One region of the Bradyrhizobium sp. BLXBL-01 genome, then DNA from elsewhere that is predicted to be linked to it. Evidence: predicted binding sites of a transcription regulator. Region 1 holds the regulator's gene; each other region holds the start of a gene.
The links. The regulator PhoB, encoded in region 1, activates phosphate uptake and scavenging genes when phosphate is short. The targets are predictions, from matches to a motif close to TGTCATNNANCTGTCAT.

Region 1 (4,133 bases):
TCGAGAAGGCGCTGCGCGGCGGCGCGCTGTGGAACGAGGTCAAGGACAAGCTCAATGCCTCCGGCCTGTCGCTCTCCGGCGGCCAGCAGCAGCGCCTCTGCATCGCCCGCACCGTCGCGGTGCGGCCCGAGGTGATCCTGTTCGACGAGCCTTGCTCGGCGCTCGACCCGATCTCGACCGCCAAGGTCGAGGAGCTGATCCAGGAATTGTCCGAGAACTACACGATCGCGATCGTCACCCACAACATGCAGCAGGCGGCGCGCGTCTCCGACAAGACCGCCTTCATGTATCTCGGCGAGCTGATCGAGTTCGACGACACCAGCAAGATCTTCACGTCGCCGAGCGATCGGCGCACGCAGGATTACATCACCGGCCGGTTCGGCTGAGGAGACGGAATATGGGTTCTGAACATACCGTAAAGGCCTTCGACAGCGACCTTCAGGAGCTCACTCGCCTGGTCGCCGAGATGGGCGGCATCGCCGAGCGCATGATCGTCGATTCCGTCGACGCGCTGATCCGCCGCGACGTGGCACTCGGCCAGCGCGTCGTCACCACCGACGCCGATCTCGACGCGCTGCAGAAGCGCATCGAGGAGCGTGCCGTGCTCACCATCGCCCGCCGCCAGCCGATGGCCGTCGACCTGCGCGAGATCGTCGGCGCCATGCGCGTTGCGACCGATCTCGAGCGCATCGGCGATCTTGCCAAGAACATGGGCAAGCGCGTCGCGGCGCTGGAGACGGACTTCCATCCGCTCAAGCTGTTCCGCGGCCTGGAGCACATGACCGACCTCGTGCAGCAGCAGGTCAAGAGCGTGCTCGACGCCTATGCCGCGCACGATTTGCCGGCGGCGATGGCGGTGTGGAAGGGCGACGAGGAAGTCGACGCCATCTGCACCTCGCTGTTCCGCGAGCTCCTCACCTACATGATGGAGGATCCGCGCAACATCTCGTTCTGCATCCACCTGATGTTCTGTGCCAAGAACATCGAGCGGATCGGCGACCACGCCACCAACATCGCCGAGACCGTGTTCTACATGATCGAGGGCCAGGCGATCACCGACAAGCGGCCGAAGGGCGACATGACGACCTTCGCCACGACGGTGCCGAATACCTAAGGAGCGACGACAACATGGGCGCACGCATTATGGTGGTAGAGGACGAGGAAGCTCTCACCGAGCTTCTCCGCTACAACCTCGAAGGCGACGGCTATGACGTCGAGACGGTGATGCGCGGCGACGACGCCGACACCCGCCTCAAGGAGCACATTCCCGATCTGATCGTGCTCGACTGGATGCTGCCGGGCCTGTCGGGCATCGAGCTGTGCCGGCGGCTTCGGACCCGTCCCGAGACCAAGCAGCTGCCGATCATCATGCTCACTGCGCGCGGCGAGGAGAGCGAGCGGGTACGGGGCCTCGCAACCGGCGCCGACGATTACATCGTCAAGCCGTTCTCGGTGCCGGAGCTGCTCGCGCGCGTGAAGGGTCTGCTCAGGCGCGCCAGCCCCGAGCGGCTCGCCACCGTGCTCGCCTATGGCGACATCGAGCTCGACCGCGACAAGCGCCGCGTGGCGCGCTCGGGCCGGCCGATCGATCTCGGCCCGACCGAATATCGCCTATTGGAGTTCTTCCTGGAGCATCCCGGCCGCGTGTTCTCGCGCGAGCAGCTGCTCGATAGCGTCTGGGGCCGCGACATCTATATCGATGAGCGTACCGTCGACGTCCATATCGGCCGCCTGCGCAAGCTGCTCAATCTCGGCCGCGAGCAGGACCCGATCCGCACCGTCCGCGGCGCCGGCTACGCGCTGGATGATCGCTTCGCGAAGGCCGAGCAGACGTAAGATCTGCGAGCTGTTGGTGTGGTGAGCTGCGGCTACACCCTCAACCGTCATCCCGGGGCGCGCCCAGCGCGAGCCCGGGATCTCAGCGCGAGCGCTTGCGCTCGTCGCGATCAACCACAGGACGTGGTTTGACGATGACTCGGAGTGACCATCTCGCGCAACGATCGCGCCCTGTGGTTATGGATCCCCGCCTTCGCGGGGATGGCACCGAGTGAGTTCAGCCGTCATCGTGTGACGGCTGCCGTATGTGCAGCCAACTAATTCCGCAAGCTCAGCGCGTGCTCGGCTTCGCCGGTGCGCGACGGCGGTCCGCTGCGGGCTGATAGGCCACGCGCGAATGCTGGGCGCAATAGGGCAGGCCCGAGAGCGCCTTGCCGCCGCAGAAGAAGAAATCCGGGCTCGATGGATCGCCGACCGGCCAGTGGCACGTCGCCTCGTTCAATTCCAGCAGCGACAGGCGCTGGCTCATCGGCACCACGTTGTCGTAGGTAACCGGCTCGGCTTCCACCTCGACCTCGAAGGCCTGCGCCAGCGCGGTGTTGCCGCGCGCAACGGGTCGCGTCACCCGCATCATGTGCTGCGCGGGCCGTGCCTTGCGCGGCCGCGGCGCTGCCGATGAAGGGCTCTTGGCGCGGCCGGACAGGCCGAGCCGGTGCACCTTGCCGATCACGGCATTGCGGGTCACATTGCCGAGCTCCGCCGCGATCTGGCTGGCCGAAAGTCCGGCCTCCCAGAGCTTCTTCAGCTGCTCGACGCGATCATCGGACCAGGTCAAAACCGTCATTGCACCCTTTCCCTCGCAGCGCGCCTGCCATCCTGGAGCCTTCGCCGCGATTGCCTAAAGCCTTGAAAAACCCGTGCCGCCAGAATCCCTTAAGGCTCGCCGGGCGCGCTCAAGACGCCCGAACGTTTACGCCGGTACATGAGGACTTTTGGGATCAGAACTGCTGCACGAGATGTCGTATCTGACAGTCCAAACGCTACAATATGGCGTGACTCCCGCGCAAGAGTCCGCCGACTCGCTTCCACATGTTCCGTGGTGAAAAACCCGCAAAATCGGCACCGCAAGACTACGGATTCAGCGTTTCGCGAGGCTTTCCGGGCGGCATTGACACCCGTCTTTCCAGGCATAAGATAGTGCCACGTGCCGCCCTTAAAAGGCGGCACGTTTCGTTTTCCGGGGCCGGTCAATGGTGCGTTGCGCAATGCGTGCCTCACACCGTCCGCAACATTCAAGTGACGTCATGACTAACAGCGCCGCGCCGCATTTGCTCCCCGTCTTCGCCAGGGCCGACCTCGGTTTCGAGCGCGGCGAAGGCTGCTGGCTGATCGCGACCAATGGTGATCGCTATCTCGATTTCACCTCGGGCGTGGCGGTGAATGCGCTCGGCCACGTTCATCCCGCGCTGGTCAAGGCGTTGCAGGAGCAGGCGACGAAGCTCTGGCACATGTCGAACCTGTTCCAGAGCCCCGATGGCGAGAAGCTCGCAAGCCGCCTCTGCAATGAGAGCTTCGCGGACTTCGTGTTCTTCTGCAATTCCGGCGCCGAGGCGCTGGAAGGTGTGGTCAAGCTCGTCCGCCATCATCACTTCTCCAAGGGCCATCCGGAGCGTTATCGCATCATCACCTTCGAAGGCGCCTTCCATGGCCGCACGCTGGCGACGCTGGCTGCGACGGGATCTGCGAAATATCTCGAGGGCTTCGGTCCGCCGATGGACGGCTTCGATCAGGTGCCGCACGGTGACCTCGACGCCGTGAAGAAGGCGATCGGCCCGCACACCGCCGGCATTCTCATCGAGCCGATCCAGGGCGAGGGTGGCGTTCGTGCTGCGCCTCCCGCCTTCCTGAAGGCGCTGCGCGAGCTCTGCAACGAGCGCGGCCTGTTGCTCGCCTTCGACGAGGTGCAGACCGGCATGGGCCGCACCGGCGAGCTCTTTGCCTACAAGCGCACCGGCGTCACACCGGACGTGATGTCGCTCGCCAAGGCGCTCGGCGGCGGCTTCCCGATCGGCGCGGTGCTGGCGACCGCGGATGCGGCCGCCGGCATGGGGCCCGGCTCGCACGGCTCCACCTTCGGCGGCAATCCGCTCGCGATCTCGGCTGCCAACGCCGTGCTCGACGTCATGCTCAAGCCCGGCTTCTTCGACCACGTGCAGAAGATGTCGCTGCTGCTCAAGCAGAAGCTCGCCTCCGTGATCGATCGTCATCCCGATGTCGTCAGCGAGGTGCGCGGCGAGGGCCTCCTGATCGGCATCAAGGCCGTGGTGCCCTCGGGCGATCTCGTCGCGGCGCTGCGC
Region 2 (4,133 bases), 2.3 Mb from region 1:
GCGGTCTATCGCGACGAGCACAAGATGCATGCCTTCGTGCGCTTCCGCGAGATCGGCCGGGAACGCCAGGCGCATTACGTCGCATGGTTCGAGCCGGAGCATCACATCGTCGAGCTCGCCGCGCCGTTCTTCGCCAAGCGTTTTGCCGACATGCCCTGGTCGATCCTGACCCCGGACCTCTGCGCGCATTGGGACGGCCACGCGCTCTCGTTCACGCCGGGCGTCAGCAAGAGCGAGGCGCCGGGCGAAGACCGGCTCGAGGAAACCTGGCGGCGCTACTATGCCAGCATCTTCAATCCGGCCCGGCTCAAGGTGAAGGCGATGCAGGCCGAGATGCCGAAGAAATATTGGAGGAACCTGCCCGAGGCTTCGATCATTAAGCCCTTGATCGAGGACGCCGAACGCATGACCGGTGCCATGATCGCCAATGCCGCAACCGATCCGCATAAGCCTCAGAAGCGGCCGGAGGCTCCGATGAAACGCAAGCCAGCTGCCGACGATCTCGATGGGCTCCGCGAGGAAGCCGCCCATTGCCGCGCCTGCCATCTCTACAAGGACGCGACGCAGACCGTGTTCGGCGAAGGCCCCGAGAATGCCAACATCATGCTGGTCGGCGAGCAGCCCGGCGACAAGGAAGACCTCGCCGGTCACCCCTTCGTCGGTCCGGCCGGCCAGATGCTCGACCGTGCGCTTAAGGAAGCCGGCGTCGACCGCAAGAAGGTCTATGTCACCAACGCGGTGAAGCACTTCAAATTCGTGCCGCGCGGAAAGATCCGCCTGCACCAGAAGCCGAACACCCCGGAGATCCGGGCGTGCCGGCAATGGTATGAGCGGGAAGTTTCAGCAATCCAGCCGGATCTCATCGTCGCGATGGGCGCCACCGCCGCGCAAAGCGTGTTCGGCAAGATCACTCCGATCGGCAAGAACCGCGGCCGGTTGATCGATCTTCCCGACGGACGCAAAGCGCTCGTGACGGTGCATCCGTCCTATCTGCTGCGGCTGCCCGATCCCGAAGCCAAGGTGCTGGAGTATCGACGCTTTGTCGAGGACTTGAAGATCGCCGCCGGCTTGCAGAAGAAGGCCGCGCGGGCGGCCTAGGCACTGGCAGGACGACGGCATACTTGCAGGAAAACGGCTTTCGCGCGTCGGTTGTCATCCAGCCTTCAAATCCATCGCGGACAATACCTGGACCTGAAAGTTAAGGGGCGTCCAGATATGACCGATGTAGCATTTGACCGCGCGGTAGCCGATCCCGCGCCGATCCAGCCGGCCTCACGGCCAAATCTCGACAAGGGCTTCAATCCGCTGACGATGATCCTGTTCTTCGGCATCCTCGCCGCGGGCCTGCTGTTCGTCGCCTACAGCATCTATGTCGACGTCAACGCCACCGGCACGCGGGTGACGACCTATCTGCCCTACATCCTTCTGTTCATCGCGCTCCTGATCGCGCTCGGCTTCGAATTCGTCAACGGCTTCCACGACACCGCCAATGCGGTGGCGACCGTGATCTACACCCATTCGCTGCCGGCCGAGGTCGCGGTGATGTGGTCGGGCTTCTTCAACTTCCTCGGCGTGCTCCTGTCCTCCGGCGCGGTCGCCTTCGGCATCGTCTCGCTGCTGCCGGTCGAGCTGATCCTCCAGGTCGGCTCCAGCGCCGGCTTCGCCATGGTATTCGCGCTGCTGATCGCCGCGATCCTGTGGAATCTCGGCACCTGGTTCTTCGGCCTGCCCGCCTCCTCCTCGCACACGCTGATCGGCTCGATCATCGGCGTCGGTATCGCCAACGCCGTCATGCGCGGCCGCGACGGCACCTCGGGCGTGGACTGGACCAAGGCGACCGAGATCGGCTACGCGCTGCTGCTGTCGCCCCTGTTCGGCTTCATCTGCGCCGCCACGCTGTTGCTCGTGCTCAAGTTCATCGTGCGCAACCCGGCGCTCTATTCCGCGCCTGAAGGCAACAAGGCGCCGCCGCTGTGGATCCGCGGCCTCTTGATCGCGACCTGCACCGGCGTCAGCTTCGCGCACGGCTCGAACGACGGCCAGAAGGGCATGGGCCTGATCATGCTGATCCTGATCGGCACCGTGCCGACGGCCTACGCGCTCAACCGCGCGCTGCCGGAATCGCAGGTCGTCCAGTTCCAGAAGACCTCGGATGCCGCCGCCAGGGTGATCTCGGCGAAGGGCGCCGGCCACAGCATCATCGGCGATCCCCGTCCCGCCGTGACGCAGTATATCACGCAGCGCCACATCAACGAGGGGACCTATCCCTCGCTCGCGGTTCTGGTGAAGGACGTCGGCGACCAGGTCGCCAAATACGGCACGCTGAACAAGGTGCCCGCGGAAGCCGTCGGCAACACCCGCAACGACATGTACATGACCTCCGAAGCGATCCGCTTCCTGATGAAGGACAAGGAGAACGATCTCAACAAGGAGGAGATTGCGACCCTGAACGCCTACAAGGGATCGCTCGACGCCGCCACGAAGTTCATCCCGAACTGGGTGAAGATCGCGGTCGCGATCGCGCTCGGCCTCGGCACCATGATCGGTTGGAAACGCATCGTCATCACGGTCGGCGAGAAGATCGGCAAGAGCCATCTCACCTATGCGCAAGGAGCGTCCGCCGAGCTCGTGGCCGCCGCCACGATCGGCGCGGCCGACGTGTTCGGCCTGCCGGTCTCCACCACCCATGTGCTGTCGTCGGGCGTCGCCGGCACCATGGCGGCGAACGGTTCGGGCCTGCAATGGTCGACGATCCGCAACCTGCTGATGGCCTGGGTGCTGACGCTGCCTTGCGCGATCATGCTGTCGGCCACGCTCTACGTGATCTTCTCGCGGATGTTCTGAGAGCCTCTCCCTCTCCCCGTTGTTACGGGGAGAGGGCTGGGGTGACGGGCTCCATCCGAGAAAATGGTGACAGATGGACTCGCGGAGAGTCCCCCTCACCCGGCGCTTCGCGCCGACCTCTCCCCGCAAGCGGGGCGAGGTGAACTAAGACGCCGCGAGCTGCTCCTCGACCAGCTTCACCCAATAGGACGTGCCGTAGACGATAGCCTCGTCGTTGAAATTGTAGGCGGGGTGATGCAGGCCGGCGCTGTCGCCGTTGCCGCAGAAGATGAAGGCGCCGGGCCGCGCTTCGAGCATGTAGGCGAAATCCTCGCCGCCCATCAGCGGCGCCATCTCGTGCACATGGGCCTCGCCCGCGACCTGCGTGGCGATGCGCCGTGCCACCTCGGTCTCAGCCGCGTGGTTGTTCACGACCGGATAATTGCGCTTGTAGTGCAGGTCGATCTTGGCGCCGGTGATCTGCGCCACGCCTGCCACGACTTCATGCACGCGCTTCTCGACCAGCTTGCGCACCTCCGGCGTCAGCGTGCGGATGGTGCCTCTCAGGGTCGCGGTCTGCGGAATGACGTTGCGGGCATTGCCGGCGTGGAATTCGCAGATCGAGATCACCGCCGATTCCAGGGGATCGACGCTGCGCGAGACGATCGACTGCAGCGCCGTGATCACCTGCGCGCCGACCAGAACGGAATCGACGCATTTGTGCGGACGCGCGGCGTGGCCGCCGACGCCTTCGATCATGATGTCGACCTCGTCGGTCGCCGCCATGATGGGGCCTGGGCGGATCGCGAACGAGCCGACCGGAATGCCCGGGCCGTTGTGCATGCCGTAGACCTGCTCGATGCCGAAGCGCTCCATCAAGCCGTCCTTGACCATGGCCGCGCCGCCGGCGCCGCCCTCCTCGGCCGGCTGGAAGATCACCACGGCATCGCCGGCAAAATTGCGCGTCTCGGCGAGATAGCGGGCCGCCCCGAGCAGCATCGCGGTGTGGCCGTCATGGCCGCAGGCGTGCATCTTGCCGGGGGTCTTGGAGGCGTAAGGCAGATTGGTCTGCTCCTCGACCGGCAGCGCGTCCATGTCGGCACGCATGCCGATCGCCTTGAGCCCCTCGCCGGCAGGCTTGTTGCCCTTGATCACGCCGACGACGCCGGTCTGGCCGAGGCCGGTCACGACCTCATCGCAGCCGAACTCCCGCAGACGGTCCGCGACGAATGCTGCGGTGCGGTGGACGTCGTACAGCAACTCAGGGTGCTGGTGGATGTCCCGCCGCCAAGTCTGGATATCGGGCTGAA
Region 3 (4,133 bases), 3.4 Mb from region 1:
CGAGGTGAAGTAGGAAAGGTCGGTGTAGATGCGCGCGGTGACCGGGTGATAGTTGCCGGTGCCGGTGTGGACGTAGGTCGTCAGGCTGCCGCCCTCGCGGCGCACCACCATCGAGAGCTTTGCGTGCGTCTTCAGTTCGAGGAAGCCGTAGACGACCTGCACGCCGGCGCGTTCGAGATCGCGCGCCCAGCGGATGTTGGCTTCCTCGTCGAACCGCGCTTTCAGCTCGATCAGTGCAGTGACGGATTTGCCGGCTTCGGCCGCTTCGGCGAGCGCGCGCACGATCGGTGAGTTGTTGGAGGTGCGGTAGAGGGTCTGCTTGATCGCGACGACATCAGGGTCGCGCGTGGCCTGCTGCAGGAACTGCACGACGACGTCGAACGACTCGTAGGGATGATGGACGATCAGGTCCTTCTGCCGGATCGCGGCAAAGATGTCGCCGCCATGCTCGCGCACGCGTTCGGGATGGCGCGGCACGTAAGGGGTGAATTCGAGGTCGGGCCGGTCGAGCCGGGTCAGCTGCGAGAGCTCGTTCATCGCCTGCACGCCGTCGACCAGGAACACCTCGTCGTCGGCGGCCGAGAGCGCGTGCTGCACGAAGCTGCGCAGCTCCTCCGGCATCTTGGCGTCGATCTCGAGCCGGATCACCGATCCGCGGCGGCGGCGCTTCAGCGCGGTCTCGAACAGGCGGACGAGGTCTTCGGCCTCTTCCTCGATTTCGAGCTCGGAGTCGCGAATGATCCGGAAGGCGCCATGGCCGTGCAGATTGTAGCCGGGGAACAGGCGGTTGATGAACAGGGCAGTGGCCTGTTCCAGCGAGATCAGGCGCACCGTGCCCTCCGCCGGCAGGCGGATGAAGCGGTCGATCTTGCCGGGCATGCGGATCAGCGCGTTCATCTGCTTGCCGTCGGCGGCGCGCGTGAGGTGCAGCGCGATGGTGAAGCCGAGGCTCGGAATGAACGGGAAGGGGTGGGCCGGATCGATCGCCAGCGGCGTCAGCAGCGGGAACACGTTGTTGAGGAAGTAGTCCTCGATCCAGGTCCGTTCCGCCTTGGTGACGTCCTTGCCGTCAACCAGCACGATGCCGACATCGGCCAGCGTGCCGCGCAGGTCGCGCCAGATCGCCTGCTGGTCGGAGGCGAGCTGGGAGACGGTGCGGTTGATCAGCGCGAGCTGCTCGGACGGCGTCAGGCCGTCGGGGCTGCGTTCGGCAATGCCCTCGCGCACCTGGGCCTTGATGCCGGCAACGCGGACCATGAAGAACTCGTCGAGGTTATTCGCGGAAATCGACAGGAATCGCACCCGCTCCAGCACGGGGTGGCTGGGGTTGACCGATTCCTCCAGGACGCGGCGGTTGAAATGCAGCCAGGACAGCTCGCGGTTGATGAACCGCTCGGGGCTGGACGCGATTGCCGGGAGGCCCTCGGTTTCTGGGGCTTTCTCTTTGGTTTCAAGAGCTTGCGCAGAGTCCATTAGAAGTCGGTCCATCCAGTTCACCCAATTGCGACTTAAGCGCAAAATCGGCGGGAGCATGTGTTAGAGCGATGACGTTTCGATGACATTGATGTTCCGCCGCCGCCCCGCGTCAAGCCGGCTTCAGGGAGGCCTGCGAGCCGGTCAGGCGTCCCGGAGCAGCTCGGCGGCCAGCGCCCGGGTGACGGGACGGCCGAGCCGCAGGGCTTCGCTGTCGAGCAGCTCGATGGCACGGCGGGCGGCGGCCGAGGACCGTTCCAGGCGGGTGGCGAGATAGCCGACCACGCTCTCGTCCACATTGAGCTGGCGGTCGGCGCAGAACTTGACGATGAGGCCGCGGAACAGCTGGTCGTCGGGCGGCAGCAGCGTGACCACCGGAACGGCGCGCAGGCGCGAGCGCAGGTCGCGCAGCTCGATCTGAAGCGCGGCCGGTGCCTCGCGCCCGGTGAAGAGGACGTAGGCGCCGTCCTCGCGGGCGAGATTCATCAGGTGAAACAGGGCGCGCTCGTCGAAGTCCCCAGCCTTGAGATCCTCGACCACCAGCGCGCCGGTGGCGAGCGCGCCGGGCACGGCCGCCGCGGTCAGCGCATTGGCGGTGGTCGAACGGGCGCCAGCGTCCTCGGCCCAGATCGCGGCGAGATGGCTCTTGCCGCTGCCCTCCGGGCCCGCCAGCCACATGATCCGGTTCGGCCATTCCGGCCAGCTGTCGATCAGGCCGAGACCGGCCGCGTTGGCGGGGCCTTCGAGGAAGTTGTCCCGGCTGAGGCTCTCCGCATGCGGAAGTGCAAACGCCAATTGTCGGGGATGAACGCGGCCTGCCACGCTTGCTTTGCTCCATGCCGGCGCGCCGGCCGGTTCGAAGAGAATTCGATTCGATCGAGCGGAGATGGCCTTTACGAGGCCGCTTCCACTTTCATTTGGCCTCGATCGTGCTCATGTGCCGCAGCCACTCGACGAGATAGAGCGACACGGAGGAGAGCGTGAGGACCGTGACGAGACTCATCAGGATGATATCATAGGGCGCGGGCTTGAAGCCGAAGGCAAGCGCCGCCAGCACCAGGGCTGCGAACGCCACTTGCGCGACCGTGTTGAGCTTGGACACTTTCGACGGCTTCATCTCGACCGGCCGGTCGAACAGCCAGGACACGATCACGGCGGCGACGATCATGATGTCGCGCGAGACCACCAGGATCACGATCCAGCGCGGGATCGCGCCCCAGATGCCGAGCGCCATGTAGATCGAGACCAGCAGCGCCTTGTCGGCGAGCGGATCGAGCAGGGCGCCCAGCTCGCTCGTCATGTTGAAGCGCTTGGCCAAGAACCCGTCCACGGCATCGCTGATGCCGGCGATGAGGAAGACGGCGAACGCGACCTCCATTTGGCTCGATACGATGGCCCAGACGATGATCGGGACCAGCATGATGCGGCCCAGGGTAATGATGTTTGGAATACTCACGCAGCGCTTCCCGGCACCGGTTCTGACCTCAAATCCGGCCCGTTGCAGGCTGAACCGGTTGATATGTCTACATAGTATAGCGGGGAGCGCCATGCGAGCCATTGCGCGTCCCCGGAATTCGACGTAACCAGCCGCAAACCCACTGGAAATCGGGCATGACCGACCGCAAAAACGGCCTCACTTACGCCGATTCAGGCGTCGATATCGACGCGGGCAACCGCCTGGTCGACCTGATCAAGCCGATGGTGCGCGCCACCGCACGGCCGGGCGCCGATGCCGAGATCGGCGGCTTCGGCGGCCTGTTCGACCTCAAGGCGGCCGGCTTCAAGGATCCGGTCCTCGTGGCCGCGACCGACGGTGTCGGCACCAAGGTCAAGATCGCGATCGAGACCGGGCTGCATGGCGGCATCGGCATCGACCTCGTCGCCATGAGCGTCAACGACCTCGTGGTGCAGGGCGCCGAGCCGCTGTTTTTCCTGGACTATTTCGCCTGCGGCAAGCTCGACCCCGAGGCCACTGCGGCGATCGTCGCAGGCGTTGCAGAAGGATGCCGCGAATCCGGCTGCGCGCTGATCGGCGGGGAAACCGCCGAGATGCCCGGCCTCTACAAGGACGGCGACTACGACCTCGGCGGCTTTGCCGTCGGCGCCGCCGAGCGCGGTACGTTGTTGCCGCGAAAGGACATCGCCGCGGGCGATGCCGTGATCGGTCTCGCTTCGTCCGGCGTGCATTCCAACGGCTTCTCGCTGGTCCGCAAGATCGTCGAGCAGTCGGGCCTCAGCTTCGAGGCGCAGGCGCCGTTCGCGCCGGTGATGACGCTCGGCGGCGCGCTGCTGACGCCGACCAGGCTGTACGTCAAATCCTGCCTGCGCGCGATCCGGGAGACCGGCGCGGTGAAGGGGCTCGCCCACATCACCGGCGGCGGCTTCACCGACAACATCCCGCGCGTGCTGCCCAAGCACCTCGGCGTCGGCATCGATCTGGCACGCCTGCCGGTGCTGCCGGTGTTCAAATGGCTGGCCGCGCAGGCCGGCATCGCCGAGCTGGAAATGCTGCGCACCTTCAATTGCGGCATCGGCATGATCGCGATCGTCGAGCCCGACAAGGTCGACAAGGTGATCGAGGTCTTCACCGACGCCGGCGAGACCGTGGCGCAGCTCGGCACCGTGATTCCGGCCGAGGGCGAGCACCGCGTCGTCTATAA
Region 4 (4,133 bases), 3.3 Mb from region 1:
ACGCGCTGCTCAGCCTCGGGCTTGCCGTCATCTTCGGCATGCTCAACATCATCAATTTCGCCCACGGTGCGCTCTACATGATGGGCGCCTTCGTCGCCTATTTCCTGTTGAACCTCGGCGGCATCAATTATTGGTGGGCGCTGTTGCTGGCGCCGATCATCGTCGGCATCTTCGGCATGATCCTGGAACGGACCATGCTGCAATGGCTGACCGGGCTCGATCATCTCTACGGCCTGCTCCTGACCTTCGGCATCGCGCTGATCGTGCAGGGCGTGTTCCAGAACTATTTCGGCTCCTCGGGTCTGCCTTACGCCATTCCCGACCAGCTCAGGGGCGGCATGAATCTCGGCTTCATGTTCCTGCCGATCTACCGCGGCTGGGTCGTCGTGTTCTCGCTGGCGGTGTGCCTCGCGACCTGGTTCCTGATCGAGAAGACGCAGCTCGGCGCTTACTTGCGCGCCGCCACCGAAAATCCGACGCTGGTGCGCGCCTTTGGCATCAACGTGCCGCGCATGATCACGCTCACCTACGGTCTCGGCGTCGGTCTTGCCGCGCTCGCCGGCGTGCTCTCGGCACCGATCAACCAGGTGCGGCCGCTGATGGGCGCCGACCTCATCATCGTCGTGTTCGCGGTGGTCGTGATCGGCGGCATGGGTTCGATCATGGGCTCCATCATCACCGGCTTCGCGCTCGGTGTGATCGAGGGCCTGACCAAGTATTTCTACCCCGAGGCCTCCAACACCGTCGTGTTCGTGCTGATGGTGCTGGTGCTCCTGGTGAAGCCAACGGGATTGACGGGAAGGGCGGCCTGAGATGACAACCCTGACGGACGACACGCTGCCGACGACCCCGCGCGCGATGCGCGACGAGATGACCGTGTTCGTGGCGATGGCGCTGCTGCTGGCAGCGGTGCCGTTCACGGGCCTCTACCCGTTCTTCGTGATGCAGGCGCTGTGCTTTGCGCTGCTCGCCTGCGCGTTCAACCTGCTGGTCGGCTATGGCGGCCTGCTGTCGTTCGGCCACGCCATGTTCTTGGGGACAGCCGGCTATTGCAGCGCGCATGCGCTGAAAGTGTGGGCGCTGCCGCCGGAGCTCGGCATTCTCGTCGGCGTGGCCGCGGCGTTCGTGCTCTCGATCATCACGGGCTACATCTCAATCCGCCGCCAGGGCATCTATTTCTCGATGATCACGCTGGCGCTGTCGCAGCTGTTGTACTTCATCTATCTCCAGGCCCCGTTCACCCATGGTGAGGACGGCATCCAGGGCATCCCGCAAGGACGCATGTTCGGCCTGCTCGATCTCTCCAAGCCGACGGTGCTGTACTATGTCGTGCTGGTTGGCTTCCTCGCCGGCTTCCTCCTGATCTTCCGCATCATCAACTCGCCGTTCGGCGAGGTGCTGAAGTCGATCCGCGAGAACGAGCAGCGCGCGATCTCGCTCGGCTACCGCACCGACCAGTACAAGTTCCTGGCCTTCGTCCTGTCGGGGACGCTCGCCGGCTTCGCCGGCGCGCTGAAGGTGTTCGTGGCGCAGAACGCCTCGCTCACCGACGTGCACTGGTCGATGTCGGGCGAGGTCGTGCTGATGACCCTGGTCGGGGGGCTCGGCACCATTTTCGGCCCCGTGGTCGGCGCCTTCGTGATCATCGCCATGCAGCAATATCTGGCGGGTTTCGGCCAGTGGGTGACAGTGATCCAGGGCGCGATCTTCGTGGTCTGCGTGCTCACCTTCCGCCGCGGCGTCATCGGCGAAATCGCGCATTACTTCCGGCGGTCGCTCTAAGTGGCTGATATTACATCAATTTCATTGGTGCAGGAAAGCGGTGGATGATCCGGCTCCGCGGGCGTGAGATGACGCGCGCGGATCGAAAATGGTCTATGACAGTTTTATGACAGCCCCTCGCGGGCCTGACCATTTTCAACCGGTAGCCTATCCCCATGATGCGATGGTTTCGTGCGTTCCTGCCCAAGGAAGAACGGTTCTTCGACCTGTTCGACCGACATGCCCAGACCGTGATCCAGGGCGCAATCGCCCTGCAGGGCATGCTCAATGGGGGTGAGGAGACGCCGGTCTATTGCCAGCGCGTCAACCAGTTCGAGAACGACGCGGATAACATCACCCGCGAGGTGCTGATGGCGGTGCGCCGCACCTTCATCACCCCGTTCGACCGCGGCGACATCAAGAACCTGATCACCTCTCTGGACGATGCCATCGACCAAATGCAGCAGACAGCCAAGGCCGTGATGCTGTTCGAGGTGCGCGCCTTCGAGCCGCCGATGCGCGAGATCGGCGGACTCCTGATCGAATGCGCCAATCTGGTGGGACGCGCGCTGCCTTTGATGCAGTCGATCGGCCCGAACGTCGCGATGCTGACCGCGATCACGGAAGAGCTCGGCAAGCTGGAGGGGCGGGTCGACGATCTCCACGATATCGGGCTGAAGGAGCTGTTCCTCAAGCATCGCGACGGCAATGCGATGGATTTCATCGTCGGGGTCGAGATCTACGACCATCTCGAGAAGGTGGCGGACCGCTTCGATGACGTTGCGAACGAAATCAACAGCATCGTCATCGAGCAGGTATAGGGCCTCGCCGTGGATGCCGCGTTGGGTCTTCCCGTCCTGGTCGGCTTGATCGCCGTCGCGCTGCTGTTCGACTTCCTGAACGGCCTGCACGACGCCGCCAATTCGATCGCGACCATCGTCTCGACCCGCGTTCTGCGGCCGCAATTCGCGGTGTTCTGGGCCGCCTTCTTCAATTTCATCGCCTTCCTGGTGTTCGGGCTGCACGTCGCCCAGACCATCGGCACCGGCATCATCGATCCCGCGGTCGTCGACGCCCAGGTGATCTTCGCGGCGCTCGTCGGCGCCATCGTCTGGAATCTCGTGACCTGGGCGCTCGGCATTCCGTCCTCGTCCTCGCACGCACTGATCGGCGGGCTGGTCGGCGGCGGCACGGCCAAGGCCGGCATCTCGGCCGCGGTGTGGAGCGGCCTGTCCAAGACCGTGCTTGCGATCGTGCTGTCGCCGCTGGTCGGCTTCCTGCTCGCGATGTTGCTGGTGGCGATCGTGTCCTGGGCCTCGGTGCGCTCGACGCCGTTCGCGGTCGACCGCGCCTTCCGCATCCTGCAATTCGCCTCCGCCTCGCTCTATTCGCTCGGCCATGGCGGCAACGACGCGCAGAAGACCATGGGCATCATCGCGGTGCTGCTCTATTCGCAGGGCCATCTCGGCAGCGACTTCTCGGTGCCGTTCTGGGTGGTGCTGTCCTGCCAGGCGGCGATGGCGCTGGGCACGCTGATGGGCGGCTGGCGCATCGTCCGCACCATGGGCCTGCGCATCACCAAGCTGACGCCGATGCAGGGCTTTTGCGCCGAGACCGGGGGCGCGGCGACGCTGTTCATGGCGACCTATCTCGGGGTTCCCGTCTCGACCACCCACACCATCACAGGCGCCATCGTCGGCGTCGGCGCCGCCCGCCGCGTCTCGGCGGTGCGCTGGAACGTCGCCAGCTCGATCGTCTACGCCTGGGTGATCACGATCCCGGCCTCGGCCATCGTGGCCGCGCTGACCTGGTGGGTGGTCCAGCTCGTCAGGTAACGAGCTTCAGTCCGATGATGCCGGCGACGATCAGGCCGATGCTGGCGAGGCGGAAGGCCGTGGCCGGCTCGCCGAACAGGACAATGCCGAGCGTCGCCGTGCCGACCGCGCCGATGCCGGTCCAGACCGCATAGGCGGTTCCGACGGGCAACGATTTGAGCGCAATTCCGAGCAGGATGACGCTGCCGGCCATGGCCGCCAGCGTGACCGCGGACGGAACAAGCTTGCTGAAACCTTCGGTGTATTTCAGGCCGATCGCCCAGGTGATCTCGAGAAGACCGGCGACGAACAGGATGCTCCAGGCCATGACGACCCTCCATCAAGGCAGGGTCGTCCCCGCGGCTGAGGTGCTGATGGGCGGGGAAGGCCGTCCTCCCCCAAGACTGATATACCCAAGCGTCGATATGGGGCTGGCCGGAAGTCCCCGCAATCACCAAATGAGGCTTGATCAGGCCCGTTTTCCCTGCCACACGCTCCCGCCATGTCCGACATCGCCACCACCACAGCCGAATCGCCGGCCCGTTCCCCGCTTGCCGC

Region 2: a site for PhoB is predicted at 1,151-1,167, ahead of ACNJYA_RS26290 (inorganic phosphate transporter). Genes of this name have one in related genera too.
Region 3: a site for PhoB is predicted at 1,545-1,561, ahead of ACNJYA_RS21510 (RNA degradosome polyphosphate kinase). Genes of this name have one in related genera too.
Region 4: a site for PhoB is predicted at 1,878-1,894, ahead of ACNJYA_RS21870 (DUF47 domain-containing protein). Genes of this name have one in related genera too.

Annotation. Positions count from the first base shown of each region.
Region 1 is NZ_CP182471.1:7,960,581-7,964,713, reverse strand. Features, by position in the region: gene pstB (phosphate ABC transporter ATP-binding protein PstB) at 1-386, shown strand, start outside; gene phoU (phosphate signaling complex protein PhoU) at 398-1,114, shown strand; gene phoB (phosphate regulon transcriptional regulator PhoB) at 1,129-1,836, shown strand; gene ACNJYA_RS36875 (GcrA family cell cycle regulator) at 2,108-2,620, opposite strand; gene ACNJYA_RS36870 (aspartate aminotransferase family protein) at 3,081-4,133, shown strand, end outside.
Region 2 is NZ_CP182471.1:5,646,205-5,650,337, forward strand. Features, by position in the region: gene ACNJYA_RS26285 (UdgX family uracil-DNA binding protein) at 1-1,098, shown strand, start outside; gene ACNJYA_RS26290 (inorganic phosphate transporter) at 1,216-2,844, shown strand; gene ACNJYA_RS26295 (M20 aminoacylase family protein) at 2,989-4,133, opposite strand, start outside.
Region 3 is NZ_CP182471.1:4,601,575-4,605,707, reverse strand. Features, by position in the region: gene ACNJYA_RS21510 (RNA degradosome polyphosphate kinase) at 1-1,473, opposite strand, end outside; gene ACNJYA_RS21505 (chromosomal replication initiator DnaA) at 1,618-2,295, opposite strand; gene ACNJYA_RS21500 (CDP-alcohol phosphatidyltransferase family protein) at 2,387-2,929, opposite strand; gene purM (phosphoribosylformylglycinamidine cyclo-ligase) at 3,085-4,133, shown strand, end outside.
Region 4 is NZ_CP182471.1:4,673,493-4,677,625, reverse strand. Features, by position in the region: gene ACNJYA_RS21880 (branched-chain amino acid ABC transporter permease) at 1-812, shown strand, start outside; gene ACNJYA_RS21875 (branched-chain amino acid ABC transporter permease) at 814-1,782, shown strand; gene ACNJYA_RS21870 (DUF47 domain-containing protein) at 1,938-2,582, shown strand; gene ACNJYA_RS21865 (inorganic phosphate transporter) at 2,592-3,596, shown strand; gene sugE (quaternary ammonium compound efflux SMR transporter SugE) at 3,589-3,903, opposite strand; gene ACNJYA_RS21855 (peptide chain release factor 3) at 4,078-4,133, shown strand, end outside.